Regions from separate parts of the Paenibacillus sp. FSL R7-0163 genome, predicted to be linked through region 1. Evidence: a T-box and tRNA genes for the amino acid it is inferred to sense, from the RefSeq annotation. Region 1 holds a T-box; the other holds one or more tRNA genes.

Region 1 (10,563 bases):
TGCCGCTGTTTCGCGTTCTGCATCTGTACGAAGCTGAACCTCCTGATCCAGCTGCTGTACTAATCCATCGGCTTGCCCACGTAGCGTGTCGATCTCTTTCTGAAGCAACACGGATTTCTCCTCAGACTCCAGCAGATTCATTTCCAGTTCACCAATATCTTCCATACGTTTATCCGAAAGCTCCTGCCAGTTAGCCGCCTCTGCTGCTGATCCCGCAAGTTCTTCCTGAACACGGTGCAGATTCTCACTCGTCTCCTGTAGAGACGCTCTTAGCTCTGTCGCTTCATTCTGTGACTGTTGATAACGCTGGCGTAACTCTTCCAGCTCCTCATTCAACAGTGTGCCCAGCTCAGTAGCTGTGCGCAGCTCTTCACTGAGCTGTTCTTCACGTTTAACAATCGCTTCATATTGTCCAAGCAGCGTCTGTCTTGCATCTCGCTCACTCTTAAGACTGGCTTCAGCCGCCCGTAATCTGGACTGAAGTTGCCCGGTCCCACCACGAAGCTCCGCCAGCTGTTTCTCCAGCTCTTGAATGCTTTGCTTATGTCTATGCTCTTGAGTGCCTTGTGACTGCCGCAGTTCCTTATTCTTGGTTTGCTCCCGCTGCAGTGCTTCACGTTCTTCCGCCAGCTCTTTGCCCAACTTCGCTTTGGTACTCTCAAGCTCTTTACCTAAGGTCAACTTGGTATCCTCAAGCTCCTTACCCAGCGTCAATCTGGTATCTTCGAGTTCTTTACCTAATGTAGACTTGGTAACCTCAAGCTCTTCCTCCAGTGTTGACTTGGTCTCGGTCAGCTCAAGCTGCAGAGCAGACAGCGTGTCTGTCTTCTCCTTGGTCAGCGTCTCTCGGATGTTCTCCAGCTCTTGCAGATGAGCAGCCTTCTGCTCCTCCAGCTGCTGCAAGCGGATGGCTTCCGCCTTCGCCAGTTCCTGCCGCTGTTGTTCACGACTAGCTGCCCGCTCTTCTTCGTAGCTTGTCCGCAGTTCTTGCAGCTCTATCTCGCGCTCAAGCAATTCTTCTTCCAGCTTCTTGCGTGCAACTTCCACAGCTTGTACTGCCTCCTGAAGCTGCTCCGCATGTACCTTGCGTTCATTCTCCTGAATCTCCAAATGCCGCTTACGTTCTTCCTCAGCAGCAGCAATCAGTCGCCCAGCCTCTTCTTTGGCCGCAGCTTCAAGTCGCTCAATTTCTTCTTGCCGCTCCCGCTGTACCTCCAGCAGGCGAGATACTTCCAATCGCAGTTCACTGCGTTCACCTGTCATCATGTTTAGTTCATTTTTGAAGTCCTGAACCTGAATAGCCTGCTCCGCCATATGTACAGCTGCAAGCACCGCTATACGCGGTGTGTCCAGTCTGGTGTGTGATTTAGAAATCGTGCGCATATGTTCATCAACATAACGGGCCACTTGTTTCATATATTCAGTACTGCTTCCGACGAGTTTATAGGAAGTTCCGTATATCTCCACGGCGACACGTGTCCGGTCCATAGCCACAGTTGTGCCCTCCTTTGTATGTGTGCGGATTCTAAGCTAGTTTCACTTCTTCTATTGTAGCTTTTTTGGTAAGCATTTGGCAAAATCCCTAATATTCAATAGATTATGGCTGATATTCTCCGCTTTGCACTCTACCTAGAAAAAACCGCAGCGAATCTCAGTTTCTAAATGGATTCGCTGCGGCTTTACACAATTCCTGCTACTTTCTTAATTCTGCACCAAAAGTTTGTTGAAGAGATGCTAATACCTTCTCATGCACCTCTCCTACTTCTTCATCAGTCAATGTATGTTCACTATGACGATACAGCAGTGAGATCGCGATGCTCTTCTTTCCACTCTCCAGCTTACCGCCAGTGTACACGTCAAATACCTGTACGGACTGGAGCAAAGTACCTCCGTTATCACGGATGGAAGCCAGCAGATCGCCCGCTGGTACAGCGGAATCCACGACCACAGCAATATCCCGTTCCATTCCCGGGAAACGCGGAAGCTCATTATATTGCAAACGGCTTTGCGCACTTTCATATAACGGCTGCAATAAAATTTCTGCCGCATAAGTATCCACCAGATCCAGCTGTCTTTGCAGATCCGGATGAATCTGCCCCATCGTTCCGATCTTCACACGGCCCTCGTTCCCGAGTAAATATACCGATGCGGAACGCCCAGGATGAAATCCTTCTGGACTGTCTCCCACATAGACGATTTTATCAGTCAGCCCTAAATGAGCAAATACCGTTTCCAGCGCACCCTTCAAATCAAAGAAGTCCACAGGCTGTGCCGAAACATTCCATTGCTTCACTGTTAAGCTTCCGCTAAGCAACAGCCCCAGCACTGGCAGTTCGCGTGGTTGGCGAGTCAGCTGTTCTTCATCCGTGAAGAAGACGTTGCCGATTTCAAACAATGCCAAGTCGCTTTGACGACGATTGGTATTGTAGCTGGCAATATCCAATAGTTGCGGAAGAAGGCTGGTACGCAGTACGCTGCGTTCTTCACTCATCGGCATAGCCAGCTTCACCGCTACTGCTCCTTCTGATAACGCAGGGAACATTGTGCTTTGTTGCGGCTGGATGAAGGAGTAACCCATCACCTCTTGGTAACCGCCATGTGACAATAAGCGGCGCAGTTCACGACGGAGCGCTTGCTTGTGAGTTAGTGCTCCTGGCGTTGTAATTCCTTCAATTAGAGTCGTTGGAATATTGTCATATCCGTACAGGCGGGCAATTTCTTCAATAAGATCAACATCATAGCTGATATCGCCACGTCTGGTTGGGACTTGAACTTCAATCAGCCCTTGTGCGGTATCTCCGCATTTGAAGTGTAGACGGCCAAACAATGTCTTCACTTCCAGCAAGGACAAATCCGTTCCCAGATAACGATTCAGTTTCTCTAAGGACAAGGTGAGAACCTTCTCTTGAACAGCGTCAGTTCCTGCTTGCACGATGCCTTCATGGACCGATCCGCCAGCATAACGTGCAATCAGCACTGCTGCACGGTTCAATGCAGGAATAACTGCACTTGGATCCACTTCCTTCTCGAAACGAAGGGAGGCCTCAGAGCGAAGTCCCAATTGACGCGAGGTTTTACGAATCGTACCACCATCAAACTTAGCAGATTCCAGAACAAGGTTTACCGTCTCAGCAGTAACCTCTGTATCCCGTCCACCCATTACTCCGGCCAGACCTACAGCTTTAACTCCATCAGCGATAACGAGCATTTGCGGCTCTAGCTTACGCTCTTGACCGTCAAGTGTAACCAAAACTTCACCTTCATGGGCAAGACGAACGCCGAGTTCTCCACCTTGCACTTTATCTGCATCAAAAGCATGCAGCGGCTGTCCATATTCCAGCATCACGTAATTGGTAATGTCCACGATATTATTAATTGGACGAACCCCAGCAGCCATCAGACGATTCTGAATCCACAGCGGTGATGGTGCAGGTTTAACACCTGCAATATAACGAACTGCATAATGGCTGCAGTATTCTTCATCTTCAATCTTGACGGAAATGGAATCCGCAGCAGGACCACTGATCTCAATAATTTCGCTTTTTGGATCAGGCAATTTAACTTCTCGCCCAAGAATCGCACTTACTTCATAAGCAGCACCAATCATACTGAGGCAATCCGAACGGTTCGGAGTCAGATCGAATTCCAGAATCTCGTCATCTAAGCCGAGGACCTTGGAAATATCCTGACCAATCTCTGTCCCTTCAGGCAGCACAAGAATACCTTCTTGTTGCTCTTTTGGAAGCAATTTATCATTCAGTCCCAATTCTTTGGCCGAGCAGATCATCCCTTGCGATAGGACGCCGCGCAGCTTGGCTTTTTTGATATCCAGTCCTGGCAGCTTAGCACCGACCAGTGCTACAGGTACAGTTTGACCTGCAGCTACATTTTTTGCGCCGCAGACGATTTGTAGATCCTCATCTTGGCCCGCATCCACGATACATACGTTCAGCTTGTCGGCATCAGGATGTTTTTCCTTTGATTTCACATAGCCGGTTACGATGCCGGAAATGCCTTTATTGCGGCGCTCTACGCCGTCAATCTCAATGCCGGCAGCGGTAATCTTCTCCGCTAGCTGTTCGGCGGTTACTCCTTCAATCGATGTATAATCAGCCAACCATCCGGTTGATACTTTCATATCCGCTCACTTCCTTTATGTTTCAGATGTATTTATTTCACTGTCGTTCGTGCTGCTTCCTGTGGAAGAACGGATGAAGTGCACTCAATTTCAGCTACACACTATTAAGGACGGCCCTACAAGGAAATCAAATGCTCCAAAACCCATTCTCCAGCCACTATCAGCTAGCGCACCACAATAACTAAACGCCCTTGAACTGCTTCACAAAACTCATATCATTACTATAGAAATGACGGATGTCATCGATGCCGTATTTAAGCATTGCAATCCGCTCTACACCCATTCCGAAGGCGAAGCCGCTGTATTCAGCAGGATCATAGCCACCCATTTTCAGTACATTCGGGTGTACCATACCTGCGCCAAGGATTTCTAACCATCCACTTTGCTTGCATAGTCTGCAGCCATCGCCACCACATTTGAAGCAGCTTACGTCTACTTCAACACTTGGCTCCGTGAATGGGAAAAAGCTCGGACGAAGACGAATGCCTGTATTCGGTCCAAACATCTCCTGCACAAATTGTTGCAGGGTGCCCTTCAGATCACTCATTCGAATGTTACTTCCAATGACCAAACCTTCGATTTGGTGGAACTGGAAGGAATGCGTTGCATCATCATCATCACGGCGGAATACTTTACCCGGACAGATGATTTTAACAGGAGCTTCACCGTTCATAGCCTGCATAGTACGAATCTGTACTGGCGAGGTTTGAGTGCGCATTAGCAGGTCATCTGTTAAATAGAAAGAATCCTGCATATCACGTGCCGGGTGATTCTTAGGCAGATTTAGAGCTTCAAAGTTATAATAATCGGTCTCCACTTCCGGACCTTCAGCTACACGGTAGCCCATGCCGGTAAAAATATCCTCAATCTCCTGTACGACTCTGCTAAGCGGGTGAATGCCCCCTTGCTGTAAACGGCGACCCGGTAAGGTTACGTCTACTTTTTCAGCCTGCAGACGTTGCTGGGTTTCCTGCTCTTGAAAAGCCTCCTGCTTCGCGCCGATAATCTCCTCAATAGCACTGCGAACCTGATTCGCCACTTGCCCGATTACCGGACGCTCCTCAGCACTAAGTCCTCCCATACCGCGCAGAACCTCTGTAAGCTCACCTTTTTTACCGAGATACTTCACTCTTAAATCATTTAGTACCTGCGGATCCATAACCTCCTGCAGCTTAGCCAGCGCTTCAACCTTCAATGCTTCCAACTTCTCTTTCATGGCCGTGTACAGCCCCCTTCAATCATTGTCTAGTTCAACAAAAAAAGGCCTTTCCTCCCGGTAAGGGACGAAAAGACCGTGGTACCACCCTTGTTAGACAAGCTGATCTGTTCCCCTTAAGAGCTTCATTCCCTCTTTTGGCTGGACAGATACCTATCTCACTTTATACAGAAATAACGGTCTGTGACCGGTATCCCCTACCCTTCCCTATTAGACAGCTTAAGGAATTCAGGGAACTGCTCCGGAGTGAACTTCGACAGCTCTGCTTCTTAGAAACGCTCTCAATCCGCGGCGTCTCCTCCCTGTAAGTCAGGCACTGTGTACTCTTCTCCATCACTGCATTTCACAATTCATGCTAATTGTCAGGTATCTCTTTACTACAAGAGATATGTCTCTTTATTATATGCAAAATCTGTCGTTTTGACAAGCTGGATTGGCATCGGAGCGGGCAGGCGTGATTTTTGGAATGATGCCTGCTAACAAAGCCGCACGACTTCACCCCATTCACGCACTGCGTAACGAATAATGAATGATTAGCTTTCCTGTAGTCATTATGACTAAGGGCAGTTTTTTTCAGCAGCTGTAAGCCGTATCATTTATGATCGAGTGGGGTAATAGGATCCATCGGTTTGAATATAGATAATTCAATAGGCCCATACATTAAACTTTAAATTTTGTCTTTTGGATTATTATGAGTAAAGATTGCTCTATAAGCAGCACGTCCTATATACTTGATATACTAGAAACTACCATTTACTCACACGTACACTTTCCTATGTTTTCCCACTATGTATACAACACCTCTTTTATTCCCAAAAGCACCTTCAAACATCAGTGACTGAGTTAAATTACGCCTGACCATAGATTGACTTCTGCAGGTTCTACTTAAGCAGCAATAGATTTACTTAATCATCTTATACAGGGAGAAGATGACTGTGGCAGGGTTCTTCGAATTCAAGGTAACACGCAAACTATTCTATGTCTTCGCTGCAATCTCCGTCCTTCTGGTCGGGATCAGCGTGTCCTCGCTACTCTATTTAAATCACACTATTAATAGATTGTCAGATTCTCTTTATGATGATATATATCAGAACTCTAAGCTCATACTGAGCGCCGATCGTGATCTGCATCAAGCTGCTGTAGCCTTGCAAATCGCAATGGGTCCAAACCTAACAGCCGCGGAAGGTGAACAGTTCACTACGGAGTTTATAGATAATAATCTTCAAGCGCAGGAACGAATAAGTCTAGCAAGAGCAAATATCAACGCTATAAAAAAACCTTACAGTGATATGAAACAAAGTGGAATTATCCTTTCCGAATTAAAAAACGAGCTGCGCTCCTTTGAAACTACTATTGTCATGTGGAAAAATTCAGGGCATACGCTAATAACGGAACGGACGAAGAGTAGCTGGAATCCGGATTCATATTCTGCGCTCACCCTAAACTCGCAATTCAATGAAGCTAGAGCACATCTCGATCAAGCAGAGGACTTGATTGGCAACTACGCCTTGCAAGTAACGGACGGTTTTAAGGATAAAAAAAGCGCTTTGTTCTCCCTGTATTCGCTCCTCTTACTTGTGTTTCTCCTGGTCATTATTTACCTTGGACGCAAAATCATCTGGCTCCAGAATGAAATGCTGGAAGAACAAACACTTTATCAGCTAATCGGTGAAACCATGTCTGATTTCATTATTTTGACGGATCCTAACGGGTTGATTCTATACGCTTCCCCCTCACACTCCAGTATTCTAGGCTATGTGCCTAAAAAAGGAGATCCGTTATCCAACTACATACGTGAACCGGAGATTGCCTGGGCTAAATTAAAGAGCGTGGTTCAGGGAACCCCGCGCATTTCAGAACTGCGCATGCGCGGAGCAGAAGGCCAATGGGTATGGCTTGAAACTAAGGTGTCACCTGTTCTCGGCAGCCGTAAATTCCCAGCACAATTCATGCTGTTATCTCGAGAAATTACCCAGCGAAAACAATACGAAGAACGACTACATAAGCTAGCCTTCTATGATCATTTAACAGCGATTCCCAACAGGGCTCATTTCAAAATGTATATGGAGAACCTTATCACACAACCCGGAGAACGGAAGCAAAAAATTGCACTGGCCCTGCTGGATTGTGACAGATTCAAGCAGCTAAATGATACCTTAGGCCATCTGGCTGGAGACGAATTTCTTCAGCTGCTCTCCCGTGAACTTCAGCATACAGTCAAAGGAATAGGTCAGGCCTTCCGGATCGGCGGAGATGAATTCGCAGTTGTACTGCATCGATTCACTTCTCCAGAGATGCTTGATGAAACGCTGCAGCGGTTACTTAAACTGTTCAATAAGTCTTGGTCTGTTGATAACGGGTCCAGCTTCCACACCTCCGCGAGTATCGGAGTAGCTTTATTTCCTGAACATGGAAGCAGTATCAATGAACTGCTGCGTGCCGCCGATTTGGCGATGTACCGCTCCAAAGACCATGGTGGCAATAAAGCCAATCTTTACTATGAGCTTGTGGACGAAGAGTTTGCTGACCAGACCATTGTAAAACCATAAAACCAAATAAAAAGCTGTCTCAGGATACAATCAACCCTGAAACAGCTTTTTTTGTATTGCCACTAACTGCTTAACCGAAGATGATCCTCTGAAATCCCATCAATCTCCTGATCACGATCCCGGACTAAGACCTTGGTTAACTCTCCATTCGTAGAACAATCAATGAAGCGGTCTCCGTCTCCATCTTTTTCTTCCCAATCATTAAGCCGCAAAATATATCCGATGGATTGGGTATCTGGCAGCACTTCGATGCGGGCTACTGCACGCCCGTTCTCCATATATCGGAAATCGCATTGTCCATCCTGGATTCCTGTATCCCAAACCCAAAGATTCCAGCCTTGGTAATTCTGATCAGGGCGTTCATAGTGTATTTCGATGATTTTAGAGCGTGGGGCTGGCTCACCACATTCATCATAAAGGACCATCATCGACAACCCTTCCACTTCTACCTCATTGCCTTCGATTCTGCGGATGGCTTCTATCCCGGCACGGGTATGGTCTACTACTATACTCCACCCGTTAGAAATCTCAGGAAGAGCCACCGTCATTCGATCATTATTAGCATTGAAGATAACGGTTATATTGTTCCAAAGATCGCCTCCTGCATGGCCTCTAAGAAGATACGATACTATTCCGCCATCACATCGCAGAAATTCCAACGAACGTTCAATTTCCTGGCGGCCATGCAGACGAAATGCCGGATGTGTGCGCCGCAGCTCGATCAGGCCTTTATAATATTGAAATACGGGCTTAAATACGCTTTTCATATTCCAGCGGATCGAGTTGATCGCGTCACCGCTGCGGTAGCTGTTATGATCCCCAAATTTACTGCGCAGGAGCTCATCTCCAGCATGCAGGAAAGGTATCCCTTGCGATGTCAGAATAATTCCGTTAGCAAGCAAGGAACGACGTACAGTTTCATTACCGAGAATGTTCTCCGGATCTACATTCACGTATGGATTGGCAAGGGCCACTGCATCTTCCAGATCCTCGTTATCCATGTTGGCGATTACCGGAAAATCAGCTTTCTGGCTCCCCCCTTGAACGATAAGCAACTTATCCCATAAATTCAAATTATCATGGGCAGTTACATAGTTCACAGATTCCACAGGCGAGTCCGTAAACTCATGAATTGCTCCTTTAATTCCGGCTGCAATAGCACCTTCTTTGCCGTATTCGCCTGTCACGAACCCTCTTCCGAAGCCATCACTATCCCCTTTGATCGCTGAACGAAAGTTATCGTTGAAGACAGCATAACCCTTGCCCCGTTGTACACCTTTTAGCGTTTTAGTGGCCAGCGGAGAATCTCCACCCGTCCAAGGTTCACCGTAAAGCAACAGATTCGGATTCACTTCTAGACGGAGCTCTTCCGTAATCTCCCGCATGGTAACACTGTCCATCAGACCCATCAGATCAAACCGGAAACCATCGATATGATATTCCGCAGCCCAATAAGATAGGGAGTCTTTAATAAATTTTCGGACCATCGGACGTTCTGTAGCCAGCTCATTGCCAACCCCGGAGCCATTCGACAAACGTCCCATAAAATCGCGGCGATAGAAATAATCTGGGACAAGCGGCTCAAAAGGTCCATTCTCCACAGCATAAGTGTGGTTGTAAACGACATCCATAATTACCGCGATCCCGCGGCTGTGCAAGGCCTGCACCATCTCTTTAAATTCACGGATCCGCAAGCCAGGATTGGCAGGATCGGTGCTGTAAGATCCTTCAGGTACATTATAATGCTGGGGATCATACCCCCAATTGTATTCCACATTAGCTATGGAGGAACCCCGATTAACCACCTTCAGCTCATCCACGGTCTGAAAATCAAATACCGGCATCAGATGAACATGGGTAATCCCTAATTCAGCCAGATGATCAATCCCCACTGTATTTCCTGCCGGATCCTTTAATCCAAATTCGGTAAATGCTTTGAATTTACCCTTATAATACATACCAGAGCTCTCATGTGAGGAGAAATCACGAACATGCAGTTCATAAATCACTGCGTCGGCAGGATGCTGTAACGGAGGCGCTACATCCTGATCCCAATGTTCTGGATTCGTATCCTGCAAATTAACGATTGCCGATCTTAAACCATTAGCTGATACGGCTGTTGCATAAGGATCTACTGCTTCTGTCACATTACCATCTGCAAAAACAGCACGGTACATATAATATTTCCCTTTTAGATCACCTGATAACTTGGTCTGCCAGACTCCGCCATTACTACGCTGCATATATACAATTCGACCACTGTCCACAGCGCTCTTATGTGACTCACTATTCAGTTGATAACCACCTGTTTCGTACAGGACAAGGGACACAGCAAGAGCCGTAGGTGCCCAGACTTTAAAGACACTGTACTCCGTTGAATACGTCAAGCCTAAGTCCTTACCCTCATAGACTTCCATCATCAATTCTGCATTTATATAATTTTTACTCATGAATTAACACCATCCTATGGCTCCCCACCTAACCTGTAGGGTTGCTTATAAGTCCATATATTACCAATTCATTGCATATTAATACTTGCACAGCGCTGCAAGTCGGCAAATGGAGTATAAACTTTCTATGGATCCTTACTATTATATGTACGACATATTTATAGGTTTGGGTTCCTTATCGACTTTATGCTCATTACTAATACTATCGGT
Region 2 (10,563 bases), 2.8 Mb from region 1:
AGCGGCGAGCGAACGCGGAACAGCCTAAACCTAAGAGCTTGCTCTTAGGGGTTGTGGGACGTCTCACATGGAGTTACAAAGGAATATGGTAGGTGAAGAGGTCTGGAAAGGCCCGCGATAGAGGTAAAAGCCCTGTAACCTAAACTGTATTCTCTCCGAGACGGATCCCGAGTAGTGCGGGGCACGTGAAACCCCGTATGAATCCAGCAGGACCATCTGCTAAGGCTAAATACTACCTGGCGACCGATAGTGAAACAGTACCGTGAGGGAAAGGTGAAAAGCACCCCGGAAGGGGAGTGAAATAGAACCTGAAACCGTGTGCTTACAAAAAGTCAGAGCCCTATTAATGGGTGATGGCGTGCCTTTTGTAGAATGAACCGGCGAGTTACGTTTAACATGCAAGGTTAAGCCGAGAAGGTGGAGCCGCAGCGAAAGCGAGTCTGAATAGGGCGACTTAGTATGTGGACGTAGACCCGAAACCGTGTGATCTACCCCTGTCCAGGGTGAAGGTGCGGTAACACGCACTGGAGGCCCGAACCCACGTACGTTGAAAAGTGCGGGGATGAGGTGGGGGTAGCGGAGAAATTCCAATCGAACTCGGAGATAGCTGGTTCTCCCCGAAATAGCTTTAGGGCTAGCCTCGGTATAAGAGTAGTGGAGGTAGAGCACTGATTGGGTGCGGGGTCCGCAAGGATTACCAAGCTCAGTCAAACTCCGAATGCCATATACTTATTGCCGGGAGTCAGACAGTGAGTGCTAAGATCCATTGTCAAAAGGGAAACAGCCCAGACCATCAGCTAAGGTCCCCAAGTGTGTGTTAAGTGGGAAAGGATGTGGAGTTGCACAGACAACCAGGATGTTGGCTTAGAAGCAGCCACCATTGAAAGAGTGCGTAATAGCTCACTGGTCGAGTGACTCTGCGCCGAAAATGTAACGGGGCTAAACACACCACCGAAGCTATGGCTAGATACTATGTATCTGGGGTAGGGGAGCGTTGTGTAGGGGTTGAAGGTGTACTGAAAAGAGCGCTGGACACTACACAAGTGAGAATGCCGGTATGAGTAACGAAAAGATCAGTGAGAATCTGATCCGCCGAAAGCCCAAGGTTTCCTGAGGAAGGCTCGTCCGCTCAGGGTAAGTCGGGACCTAAGGCGAGGCCGAAAGGCGTAGTCGAAGGACAACAGTTTGAAATTACTGTACCACCGTAATCCGCTATGAGCGATGGGGTGACGCAGGAGGGTAGTGACGCGGACTGATGGATGTCCGTCTAAGCAGTGAGGCTGATGTGTAGGCAAATCCGCACATCGATAAGGCTGGGCTGTGATGGGGAGCGAAAATTATAGTAGCGAAGGTCATGATCTCACACTGCCAAGAAAAGCCTCTAGCCAGGAGAAGGTGCCCGTACCGCAAACCGACACAGGTAGGCGAGAAGAGAATTCTAAGGCGCGCGGAAGAACTCTCGTTAAGGAACTCGGCAAAATGACCCCGTAACTTCGGGAGAAGGGGTGCCCCGGTAGTGTGAATAGCACGAGGGGGCCGCAGTGAAAAGGCCCAAGCGACTGTTTAGCAAAAACACAGGTCTGTGCGAAGCCGCAAGGCGAAGTATACGGGCTGACGCCTGCCCGGTGCTGGAAGGTTAAGGGGAGTGGTTAGGGGTAACCCGAAGCTATGAACCGAAGCCCCAGTAAACGGCGGCCGTAACTATAACGGTCCTAAGGTAGCGAAATTCCTTGTCAGGTAAATTCTGACCCGCACGAATGGCGTAACGACTTGGGCGCTGTCTCAACGAGAGATCCGGTGAAATTTTAATACCTGTGAAGATGCAGGTTACCCGCGACAAGACGGAAAGACCCCATGGAGCTTTACTGCAGCTTGATATTGAATTTGGGTACGATCTGTACAGGATAGGTGGGAGCCGTAGAAATCGGAGCGCAAGCTTCGGTGGAGGCGCCGTTGGGATACCACCCTGATCGTATCTAGGTTCTAACCTAGTACCCTTATCGGGTACGGGGACCGTGTCAGGCGGGCAGTTTGACTGGGGCGGTCGCCTCCTAAAGAGTAACGGAGGCGTTCCAAGGTTCCCTCAGAATGGTTGGAAATCATTCGCAGAGTGCAAAGGCATAAGGGAGCTTGACTGCGAGACCTACAAGTCGAGCAGGGACGAAAGTCGGACTTAGTGATCCGGTGGTACCGCATGGAAGGGCCATCGCTCAACGGATAAAAGCTACCCTGGGGATAACAGGCTTATCTCCCCCAAGAGTCCACATCGACGGGGAGGTTTGGCACCTCGATGTCGGCTCATCGCATCCTGGGGCTGAAGTAGGTCCCAAGGGTTGGGCTGTTCGCCCATTAAAGCGGTACGCGAGCTGGGTTCAGAACGTCGTGAGACAGTTCGGTCCCTATCTGTCGTGGGCGCAGGAAATTTGAGAGGAGCTGTCCTTAGTACGAGAGGACCGGGATGGACGTACCGCTGGTGCACCAGTTGTTCCGCCAGGAGCATGGCTGGGTAGCTACGTACGGACGGGATAAGCGCTGAAAGCATCTAAGCGTGAAGCCCCCCTCAAGATGAGATTTCCCAATTAGTAAGACCCCTTGAAGACGACGAGGTAGATAGGTTGGAGGTGGAAGTGCAGCAATGCATGGAGCTGACCAATACTAATCGGTCGAGGGCTTATCCTATACTTAGAATGCAAATTCGTTTCGGATTCAGTTTTCAGGCATCAAGCCTGGTATGAATATTCCCTGATAGCTCAGTTGGTAGAGCACTCGACTGTTAATCGAGTTGTCACAGGTTCGAGTCCTGTTCGGGGAGCCATATGGAGAGGTGTCCGAGTTTGGCCGAAGGAGCACGATTGGAAATCGTGTAGGCGCCACAAGCGTCTCGAGGGTTCGAATCCCTCTCTCTCCGCCACAAATTTTTAATTAGTATGGCCCGTTGGTCAAGGGGTTAAGACACCTCCCTTTCACGGAGGTAACATGGGTTCGAATCCCATACGGGTCACCAAATTTTCACTTGATTTATCCTAGTGGACTTTGGTACAATAACAATTGTTGTTTATGGAGGCTTAGCTCAGCTGGGAGAGCATCTGCCTTACAAGCAGAGGGTCGGGGGTTCGATCCCCTCAGCCTCCACCATAACATATTTTTACTGACGCGGGGTGGAGCAGCCCGGTAGCTCGTCGGGCTCATAACCCGAAGGCCGCAGGTTCAAATCCTGCCCCCGCAACCAATTAACTTAAGCAATTATATCTTTTGGAACCGTGGTGTAGTTGGCCTAACATGCCTGCCTGTCACGCAGGAGATCGCGGGTTCGAATCCCGTCGGTTCCGCCACTTTCATCATGGCTCGGTAGCTCAGTCGGTAGAGCAGAGGACTGAAAATCCTCGTGTCGGCGGTTCGATTCCGTCCCGAGCCACCATTTATTATCACAAAAGAATGAGTGCCATGCCGGTGTAGCTCAATTGGTAGAGCAACTGACTTGTAATCAGTAGGTTGGGGGTTCAAGTCCTCTCGCCGGCACCATCCTTGGAGGATTAGCGAAGTGGCCAAACGCATCAGACTGTAAATCTGCTCACGTAAGTGTTCGGTGGTTCGAATCCATCATCCTCCACCAGTTTTTAGGGGCATAGTTTAAAGGTAGAACAACGGTCTCCAAAACCGTTGGTGTGGGTTCAATTCCTGCTGCCCCTGCCAAGTTCTTTCTAAAGTTTAATATGGCGGCCGTGGCGAAGGGGTTAACGCACCGGATTGTGGTTCCGGCATTCGTGGGTTCGAGACCCATCGGCCGCCCCATTTACTTTAAAATGAATAATGGCAACAATATCAACTTAATATGGCGACTGTGGCGAAGGGGTTAACGCACCGGATTGTGGTTCCGGCATTCGTGGGTTCGAGACCCATCAGTCGCCCCATTTTACTTTAAAATGTTATTGGGGATTAGCCAAGCGGTAAGGCAACGGACTTTGACTCCGTCACTCATAGGTTCGAATCCTATATCCCCAGCCATTTTATGCGGACGTGGCTCAGCGGTAGAGCATCGCCTTGCCAAGGCGAGGGTCGCGGGTTCGATTCCCGTCGTCCGCTCCAAAATTTACATGGCGCCATAGCCAAGTGGTAAGGCAAAGCTCTGCAAAAGCTTTATCCCCAGTTCAAATCTGGGTGGCGCCTCCATTTAGTTCATATGTGCCGGCGTGGCGGAATGGCAGACGCGCTCGACTCAAAATCGAGTGGGAAACCGTGGAGGTTCGAGTCCTCTCGCCGGTATCTTAAAAGGGTTAGTAAGATTGCTTTTATAAGCAATCTTACTAACCTTTTTTCTTTATGTTCTTAGTTTTACAGGATTAAGCCGTTGAATAGAGGAGTTTCTCTATTTCAACGGCTTTTTTTAATCTGATTAGTGATTAACCTGATTGATTATTAATGCGGAATGCTCGCGGGGTATGACCTATTTCTCGTTTAAACATATTGCAGAATTGGGCATCGTTCACAAAACCTGCAGCAGCAGATACTTCAGAGATTTGCATCTGAGTATGACGTAATAGAGATTTTGCATACTCCAGGCGTTTTAACAGCAAATACCGCAGGGGTGAGGACCCGAAACGTTCTTTAAATAGATGGCGAAAACGATCGTAGCTATATCCGGACATTTCTGATAGTGTTTCGACGGACAATTTATGGCGATAATGCTCATTCATATAATTAAGGACATATTGTACTCGATCTTCTGATGGGGATTGATATCCAGAGGCACTAAGAAGCCTCATAAGATGGACGGTAATCTCGCTCATTTGTAGGTTTAGAAGCTCAGAGAATCCGTCTTGCTTACGTGTAAACTCTGCTTTCATTCGCAGCAGGATTTGAAGAACGGTCTGATCTTTATCATCTTCATATACGCCGAGCAGATTACTCATATTAGGGTGTTCCGAGTGGAAGCCTACAAATAATACATTTGCATCCTCACGGTGGTGCTCGTCATGTTTATGATTGGGTGGCACAAGCGCGAAAGAAGAGGAGCGAAAATGGTAACTTCGTGGGCCAACATTGGTTGTCCCTACCCCCTGTAAATAATAGACCAGTTCGTAGCATTCATGCTGGTGTGGAGGGATATAAGTATTTAGCTCATGTGTGGCACTTACAATATATAGAACACGATCCATGATGATCCTCCAATACTTATGTTTTAGCCGAATCGTACAAAACTATGACCGAAATCATATAATTATTTTTAATAATATTTGTTATGATCGTATCAATAAATCCGAAAGTTCGCAACCTGACTGGCCATCTCGTTCGGAAATAAAGCGGATTATTAATAATAATGGTATTTTTATTGCTATTTTTGAGCCTAAACGTTAAATTTATTACTTTTAATGATACTTTATTTGGAAAAAAGAGAATTTCCATTTGAACCGTGAATTATACAATGGGTGAAGATGGGGATTCTGCCGGATTACTAACCAACTAAAATTAGGGGTGGAATAGAGTAATGAATAAAAAAGTTCTTTCTTTGTTGTTATTAATGGTGATGGTTCTGGTCACAGCATGTGGGAATAACACGTCCAATAACGGTTCTTCTGCGAATACTGGATCAAACGCTGCTGAGGGTGGAGAAAAAGGTTCAGGGGATAAACTCAAGGTTGTATTGCTGATTCCGGGGACACTTGGGGATAAATCATTTTTTGATTCCGCTAATAACGGCTTGCAAAAGGTTAAGAATGAACTAGGTGCAGTAACAAAGGTTGTTGAAATGGGCGTTGATAAAACGAAATGGGAGCCTACATTTAACGATATCGCTTCCGAGGATTGGGATGTAATTATTTCTGGCGGTTCTGAAATTACAGAGATGTTTAATGCAACGGCAGAATTGTATCCAGACAAAAAATTCATTAATTATGATACCGACATCGATGAAGCACCAGATAACATGTACAACATGTCTTATGCGACAAATGAAGTATCTTTCTTGGCAGGTGCCGTAGCAGCATTAGCTACACAATCGGATATGCCGAATGCTACCCCTGAGAATGTGATTGGGTTTGTGGGCGGTATGGATATTCCGGGGATTAATGCTTTCTTGGTCGGCTACATTCAAGGTGCTCAGTATGTTGATCCTGATGTAAAAGTGGCTGTGTCGTACGCTGGTGATTTTGTTAACCCGGCAAAAGGTAAGGAACTTTCTCTAATTCAATATAACTCCGGCGTGGATGTTATTTTTAACGTGGCTGGGGGTACAGGTCTTGGGATCTTTGACGCAGCTAAAGAAAAGAAAAAATATGCAATCGGTGTAGACTCCGATCAGGCAATGTTGATTAACGATACGGATAGTGAAAAAGCAAATCTAATCGTTACTTCATCTATTAAAAAGATTGATACGGCTATTCTAGGTGCAGTGAAGAGATTGCAAGAGGGAACGCTAGAAATGGGCAAACGTGATGTGTTGAGCTTTGTAGATGATGGTGTAGGTATTGCTGAGAATGATATTTATAAAAATGTATTCCCGGCTGATCTTCAGGCCAAGGTTGAAGAAGTGAAGCAAAAGCTGATCAATAAAGAAATTAAAGTGGATAATGCGATGGGGATGGAAACCGCAGAGGTAGAAGCTATTCGTAACGCAGTTAAGCCTTAAGCTTTAAATCTTAAGATCAGCTCTATAGTGATAAACCTACAGTTGGAGATTCTTCTAGTCAGGGGAATTCCAGCTGTATATTTTTGCAGACCTCCAAGTTGAAAGGCGTTGAGACCTATGTACAAAGCTCTGCTGGAAATGCGGGGAATTACCAAGGTATATCCCAATGGCGTCGTTGCAAATAAAGACGTGCATTTTTCTTTACGTGAGGGAGAAATACATGCGATTGCAGGTGAGAACGGTGCTGGTAAATCGACTTTAATGAAGATTATGTTCGGCATGGAAGAGCCAAGTGAAGGCGAGATCTATATCAAGGGTGAAAAAGTAAAGCTGCAATCCGCTCAGGACGCCATTGATAGAGGCATCGGCATGGTCCATCAGCATTTCATGTTGGTACCTTCTTTTACGGTGGCAGAGAATATGGTGCTGGGTATGGAGCCGCGCAGAGGAGTTGGCATTAATTATGCCGAGGCTGTGCGCATGACGGAAGAGACCGCAAGGAAATACAATCTGGCCGTGGATCCTAAAGCAAAAGTAGAGGATCTTACAGTTGGGATGAAGCAAAAGGTTGAGATTCTTAAGGCGCTGCTGCGTGGTGCGAAAATTCTGGTGCTTGATGAGCCGACTGCGGTGTTGACTCCACAGGAAACAGAGGAATTGTTCCGCGAGCTTAAGCAATTAAGGGAACAGGGTCATACGATAGTTTTTATTTCGCACAAATTAAAGGAAGTCAAAGCGATTTGCGACAGAATTACGATTATGCGCAGCGGCCGTAGTGAAGGTGTTTTTCAAACACAGGATGTGACAGAACAGGAAATCTCGCGACTAATGGTCGGCAGAGACGTCGTGCTGAAATATGACAAAGAGATTCTGGCTGTTAGTGAGCCAGTACTAACGGTGCAGGGACTCAGTGTGAATGATGCAGATGGCAAAGCATTATTGTCGGATATCAATTTTGCGGTACGTGGTGGGCAGATCGTTGGGATTGCTGGTGTAGAAGGCAACGGGCAGACACAGCTCATTGAAGCTCTTACAGGTAGCTTGAGAGGTGTCTCAAGTCAGGGCTCTGTACTAGTGAAGGGAAAGGATATCCGTGAATCGGATATTTTGGATATTCGTAAGCTAGGCGTTTCCTATATACCGGAGGATCGGATGCGGCAAGGGATCGCTAGTGAGGCAAGTATAGCTGATAATCTGCTATCTACTCAGTATCGTACAAAAGCAATGAATAAAGGTCTTTTTTTGAATGGCTCACGAATTGCCAAGCTAGCAGTATCCCTTGTAGAGGAATTTAAAGTCCGCTGTTCAGGACCTTCTCAGCCCATAGGAATGTTGTCAGGTGGTAACATGCAGAAGGTAGTCGTAGCTAGAGAGTGTTCGACTGAACCGCAGCTGCTTATTGCAGAACAGCCGACACGGGGTGTGGATATAGGCGCAGCCCAGTTCATACATCAAAAGTTGTTGGAATTACGATCAGACGATTGCGCGATTTTGTTAGTGTCGGCAGATTTGAATGAGATCTTGGAGATCAGCGATAGTCTGTTAGTAATGTACGAGGGTAAGATTGTTGCCTTTTTCGAGGAGCCATCTAAGGTTAGTGAGGAAGAATTAGGTCTTTATATGCTGGGGATTCATCGACAGGACGAGGAGCACATCGGGAGGGCCGTAAATCATGTTTAAAGTTAAATATTTTGAGTACATTCGGACATCGGCGGTAATCGTTATTGCACTCGCTATTGCTTTTCTGATCATCTCTTTGGTCAGTAATCAGCCTGTGAAGACGATTGGTATATTCCTATTAGAGCCGTTATCCAGTAAAGGTCATATTGGTAATGTGATTGAGATGGCGATTCCGCTCATGTTCACTGGGTTGGCAGTATCCTTGTTGTTTCGAGCAAATATGTTCAACCTGGGAGCTGAAGGGATTTTCTATTTCTCCGGTGTTGTAACTTCCGTATTGGCTATTCATTTAACGTTGGACGGCTGGCTGCATCCGATGGTAGCTATTGCTGCAGGTTCAATTGTAGGAGCGTTGCTCTCGGCAATACCTGGTATTCTGAAGGCAAAATGGAATGCTAATGAGTTGGTTACATCCTTAATGTTCAATAATATTTTGTTCGGAGTAGGGCTATACCTACTGAACTATCATCTACGTGATGCTAAAGCTTTTGCCAATGTATCCTACAAATTCGAGAAAACGGCACTGCTGAGTAAAATGGTCTCGGGCACCCGTATTCATATCGGTCTTATTATCGTTATCGTGCTTATTATTGCAGCTCATCTATTCCTATACAAAACGAAATGGGGATATGAGCTGCGCATGACAGGCATCAACCGGGACTTTGCCCGTTATTCCGGTATGAAGACAGCCAAGGTTATTATTCTCGTTCACTTGATTGCAGGTTTTATCGCAGGTATGGGGGGTTCCGTAGAAGTGCTGGGGATGTATAACCGTTTCCAATGGACGTCACTGCCTGGTTATGGTTTGGATGGTGCCCTTGTAGCGATGTTAGCCAAAAATAATCCGCTGTCCGTAATCGGCTCTGCATTGTTCCTAGCGTACATTCGAATTGGGGCTGACATGATGGCGCGTCTGTCTGACGTACCTTCAGAGATGATCTCAATTATACAGGCAATTATCATTCTTCTGATTTCGGCTGAGCAATTTCTGAAGTTCTGGAAAAATCGGATGCTCTTGAAGGAGGCGAAGGAAGCGTGAATAGTTTGTTTGATGTAATTTTTACAACTGACTTTGCGTTCTCTGTCCTTCGCGTGACGACTCCGATTCTGTTCGCCGCGCTCGGCGCACTCATCTCCAACCGTGCAGGGATCATTAACATTGGGATGGAGGGCATCATGCTTGTTGCCGCTTTAGCGGGTGTCATCATAAGCAGCTATACGCATAGCGCGTGGGTAGGTCTGCTTGGGGCGGTGCTGTCTGGAACATTGATCGCTGGAATATTAGCTTTTTTCACCCTGAAATTCAAAACACATATCATTCTCGGGGGTGTGGCCATTAATATGTTCGCTTCGGGAGGAACTGTGTTTATCCTCTATCTGCTTAGTGGCGACAAGGGTTCTTCCACTTCTCTGGCGAGTAAAGTTTTGCCTAGTGTCCAGATTCCTTTGTTGAAGGATATCCCGGTGCTTGGACCTATTTTATCGGGGCATCACATTCTGACGTATGTTTCTATATTGGCTGTGTTTGTTGTCTGCTATCTATTAAATCGTACACCGCTTGGACTGCGCATTCGTTCAGTGGGCGAAAATCCACATGCGGCTCAATCCGTGGGTGTAAGTGTTGTGAAAATACAGTATATGGCTTTGCTGCTTAGCGGATTTTTTGCCGGTTTAGGCGGTGCTTATATGTCGATGGGTTATTTGTCACTGTTTACCCGCGATATGATCGCTGGCCGGGGCTGGATTGCCATTGCCGCTGAGTCGATGGGAAGAAGTACGACCGTAGGCACGGCGTTGACCTCTTTATTATTTGGTACTGCAGATGCATTGTCGAATGCTCTACAGGTGTTGAAGATTCCTGCGGAGCTAATCGCTACTCTTCCTTATGTAGCCACAGTAATTGGACTTGTGATCTACGCAGTATCTGAGACACGAAAAAAGAATAAAAAACTTAAAAGCCCGCTAGTTAAATAGCGATTGAAATGATTGATACACAGACAAGGAGTGAGTAACTATGCCAACACCTATTATTATTGACTGCGATCCAGGGCATGATGACGCAATAGCGATACTGCTTGCCATAGCAAATTCGGAGAAGTTAGATCTGCGCGGGATTACAACGGTTGGTGGAAACCAAATTTTAGATAAAATCACGGAAAACGCCCTGAAGGTGATCAGCTTCGTGAATGCTGACATTCCTGTAGCTAAGGGGGCTGCTGGCCCACTGTTCGGCAAGCTTGTTACAGGTGAGGAAGCGC

Evidence for each region. The T-box of region 1 lies ahead of pheS (phenylalanine--tRNA ligase subunit alpha). A T-box ahead of a tRNA ligase gene usually reads a tRNA of that ligase, here a tRNA-Phe.
Region 2: it encodes a tRNA-Phe, which carries the amino acid that the T-box ahead of pheS (phenylalanine--tRNA ligase subunit alpha) is inferred to sense. The anticodon was not compared.

What each region holds. Positions count from the first base shown of each region.
Region 1 is NZ_CP150224.1:4,268,205-4,278,767, forward strand. Features, by position in the region: gene NST45_RS19030 (hypothetical protein) at 1-1,494, opposite strand, end outside; gene pheT (phenylalanine--tRNA ligase subunit beta) at 1,694-4,138, opposite strand; gene pheS (phenylalanine--tRNA ligase subunit alpha) at 4,320-5,354, opposite strand; T-box leader at 5,415-5,700, opposite strand; gene NST45_RS19045 (sensor domain-containing diguanylate cyclase) at 6,290-7,903, shown strand; gene pulA (type I pullulanase) at 7,966-10,353, opposite strand.
Region 2 is NZ_CP150224.1:202,163-212,725, forward strand. Features, by position in the region: rRNA gene NST45_RS00865 (23S ribosomal RNA) at 1-2,679, shown strand, start outside; tRNA gene NST45_RS00870 (tRNA-Asn) at 2,740-2,815, shown strand; tRNA gene NST45_RS00875 (tRNA-Ser) at 2,819-2,911, shown strand; tRNA gene NST45_RS00880 (tRNA-Glu) at 2,930-3,004, shown strand; tRNA gene NST45_RS00885 (tRNA-Val) at 3,060-3,135, shown strand; tRNA gene NST45_RS00890 (tRNA-Met) at 3,153-3,229, shown strand; tRNA gene NST45_RS00895 (tRNA-Asp) at 3,255-3,332, shown strand; tRNA gene NST45_RS00900 (tRNA-Phe) at 3,343-3,418, shown strand; tRNA gene NST45_RS00905 (tRNA-Thr) at 3,447-3,522, shown strand; tRNA gene NST45_RS00910 (tRNA-Tyr) at 3,528-3,613, shown strand; tRNA gene NST45_RS00915 (tRNA-Trp) at 3,620-3,693, shown strand; tRNA gene NST45_RS00920 (tRNA-His) at 3,717-3,792, shown strand; tRNA gene NST45_RS00925 (tRNA-His) at 3,836-3,911, shown strand; tRNA gene NST45_RS00930 (tRNA-Gln) at 3,931-4,005, shown strand; tRNA gene NST45_RS00935 (tRNA-Gly) at 4,012-4,086, shown strand; tRNA gene NST45_RS00940 (tRNA-Cys) at 4,097-4,170, shown strand; tRNA gene NST45_RS00945 (tRNA-Leu) at 4,185-4,263, shown strand; gene NST45_RS00950 (AraC family transcriptional regulator) at 4,401-5,156, opposite strand; gene NST45_RS00955 (BMP family ABC transporter substrate-binding protein) at 5,486-6,625, shown strand; gene NST45_RS00960 (ABC transporter ATP-binding protein) at 6,743-8,305, shown strand; gene NST45_RS00965 (ABC transporter permease) at 8,298-9,344, shown strand; gene NST45_RS00970 (ABC transporter permease) at 9,341-10,279, shown strand; gene NST45_RS00975 (nucleoside hydrolase) at 10,320-10,563, shown strand, end outside.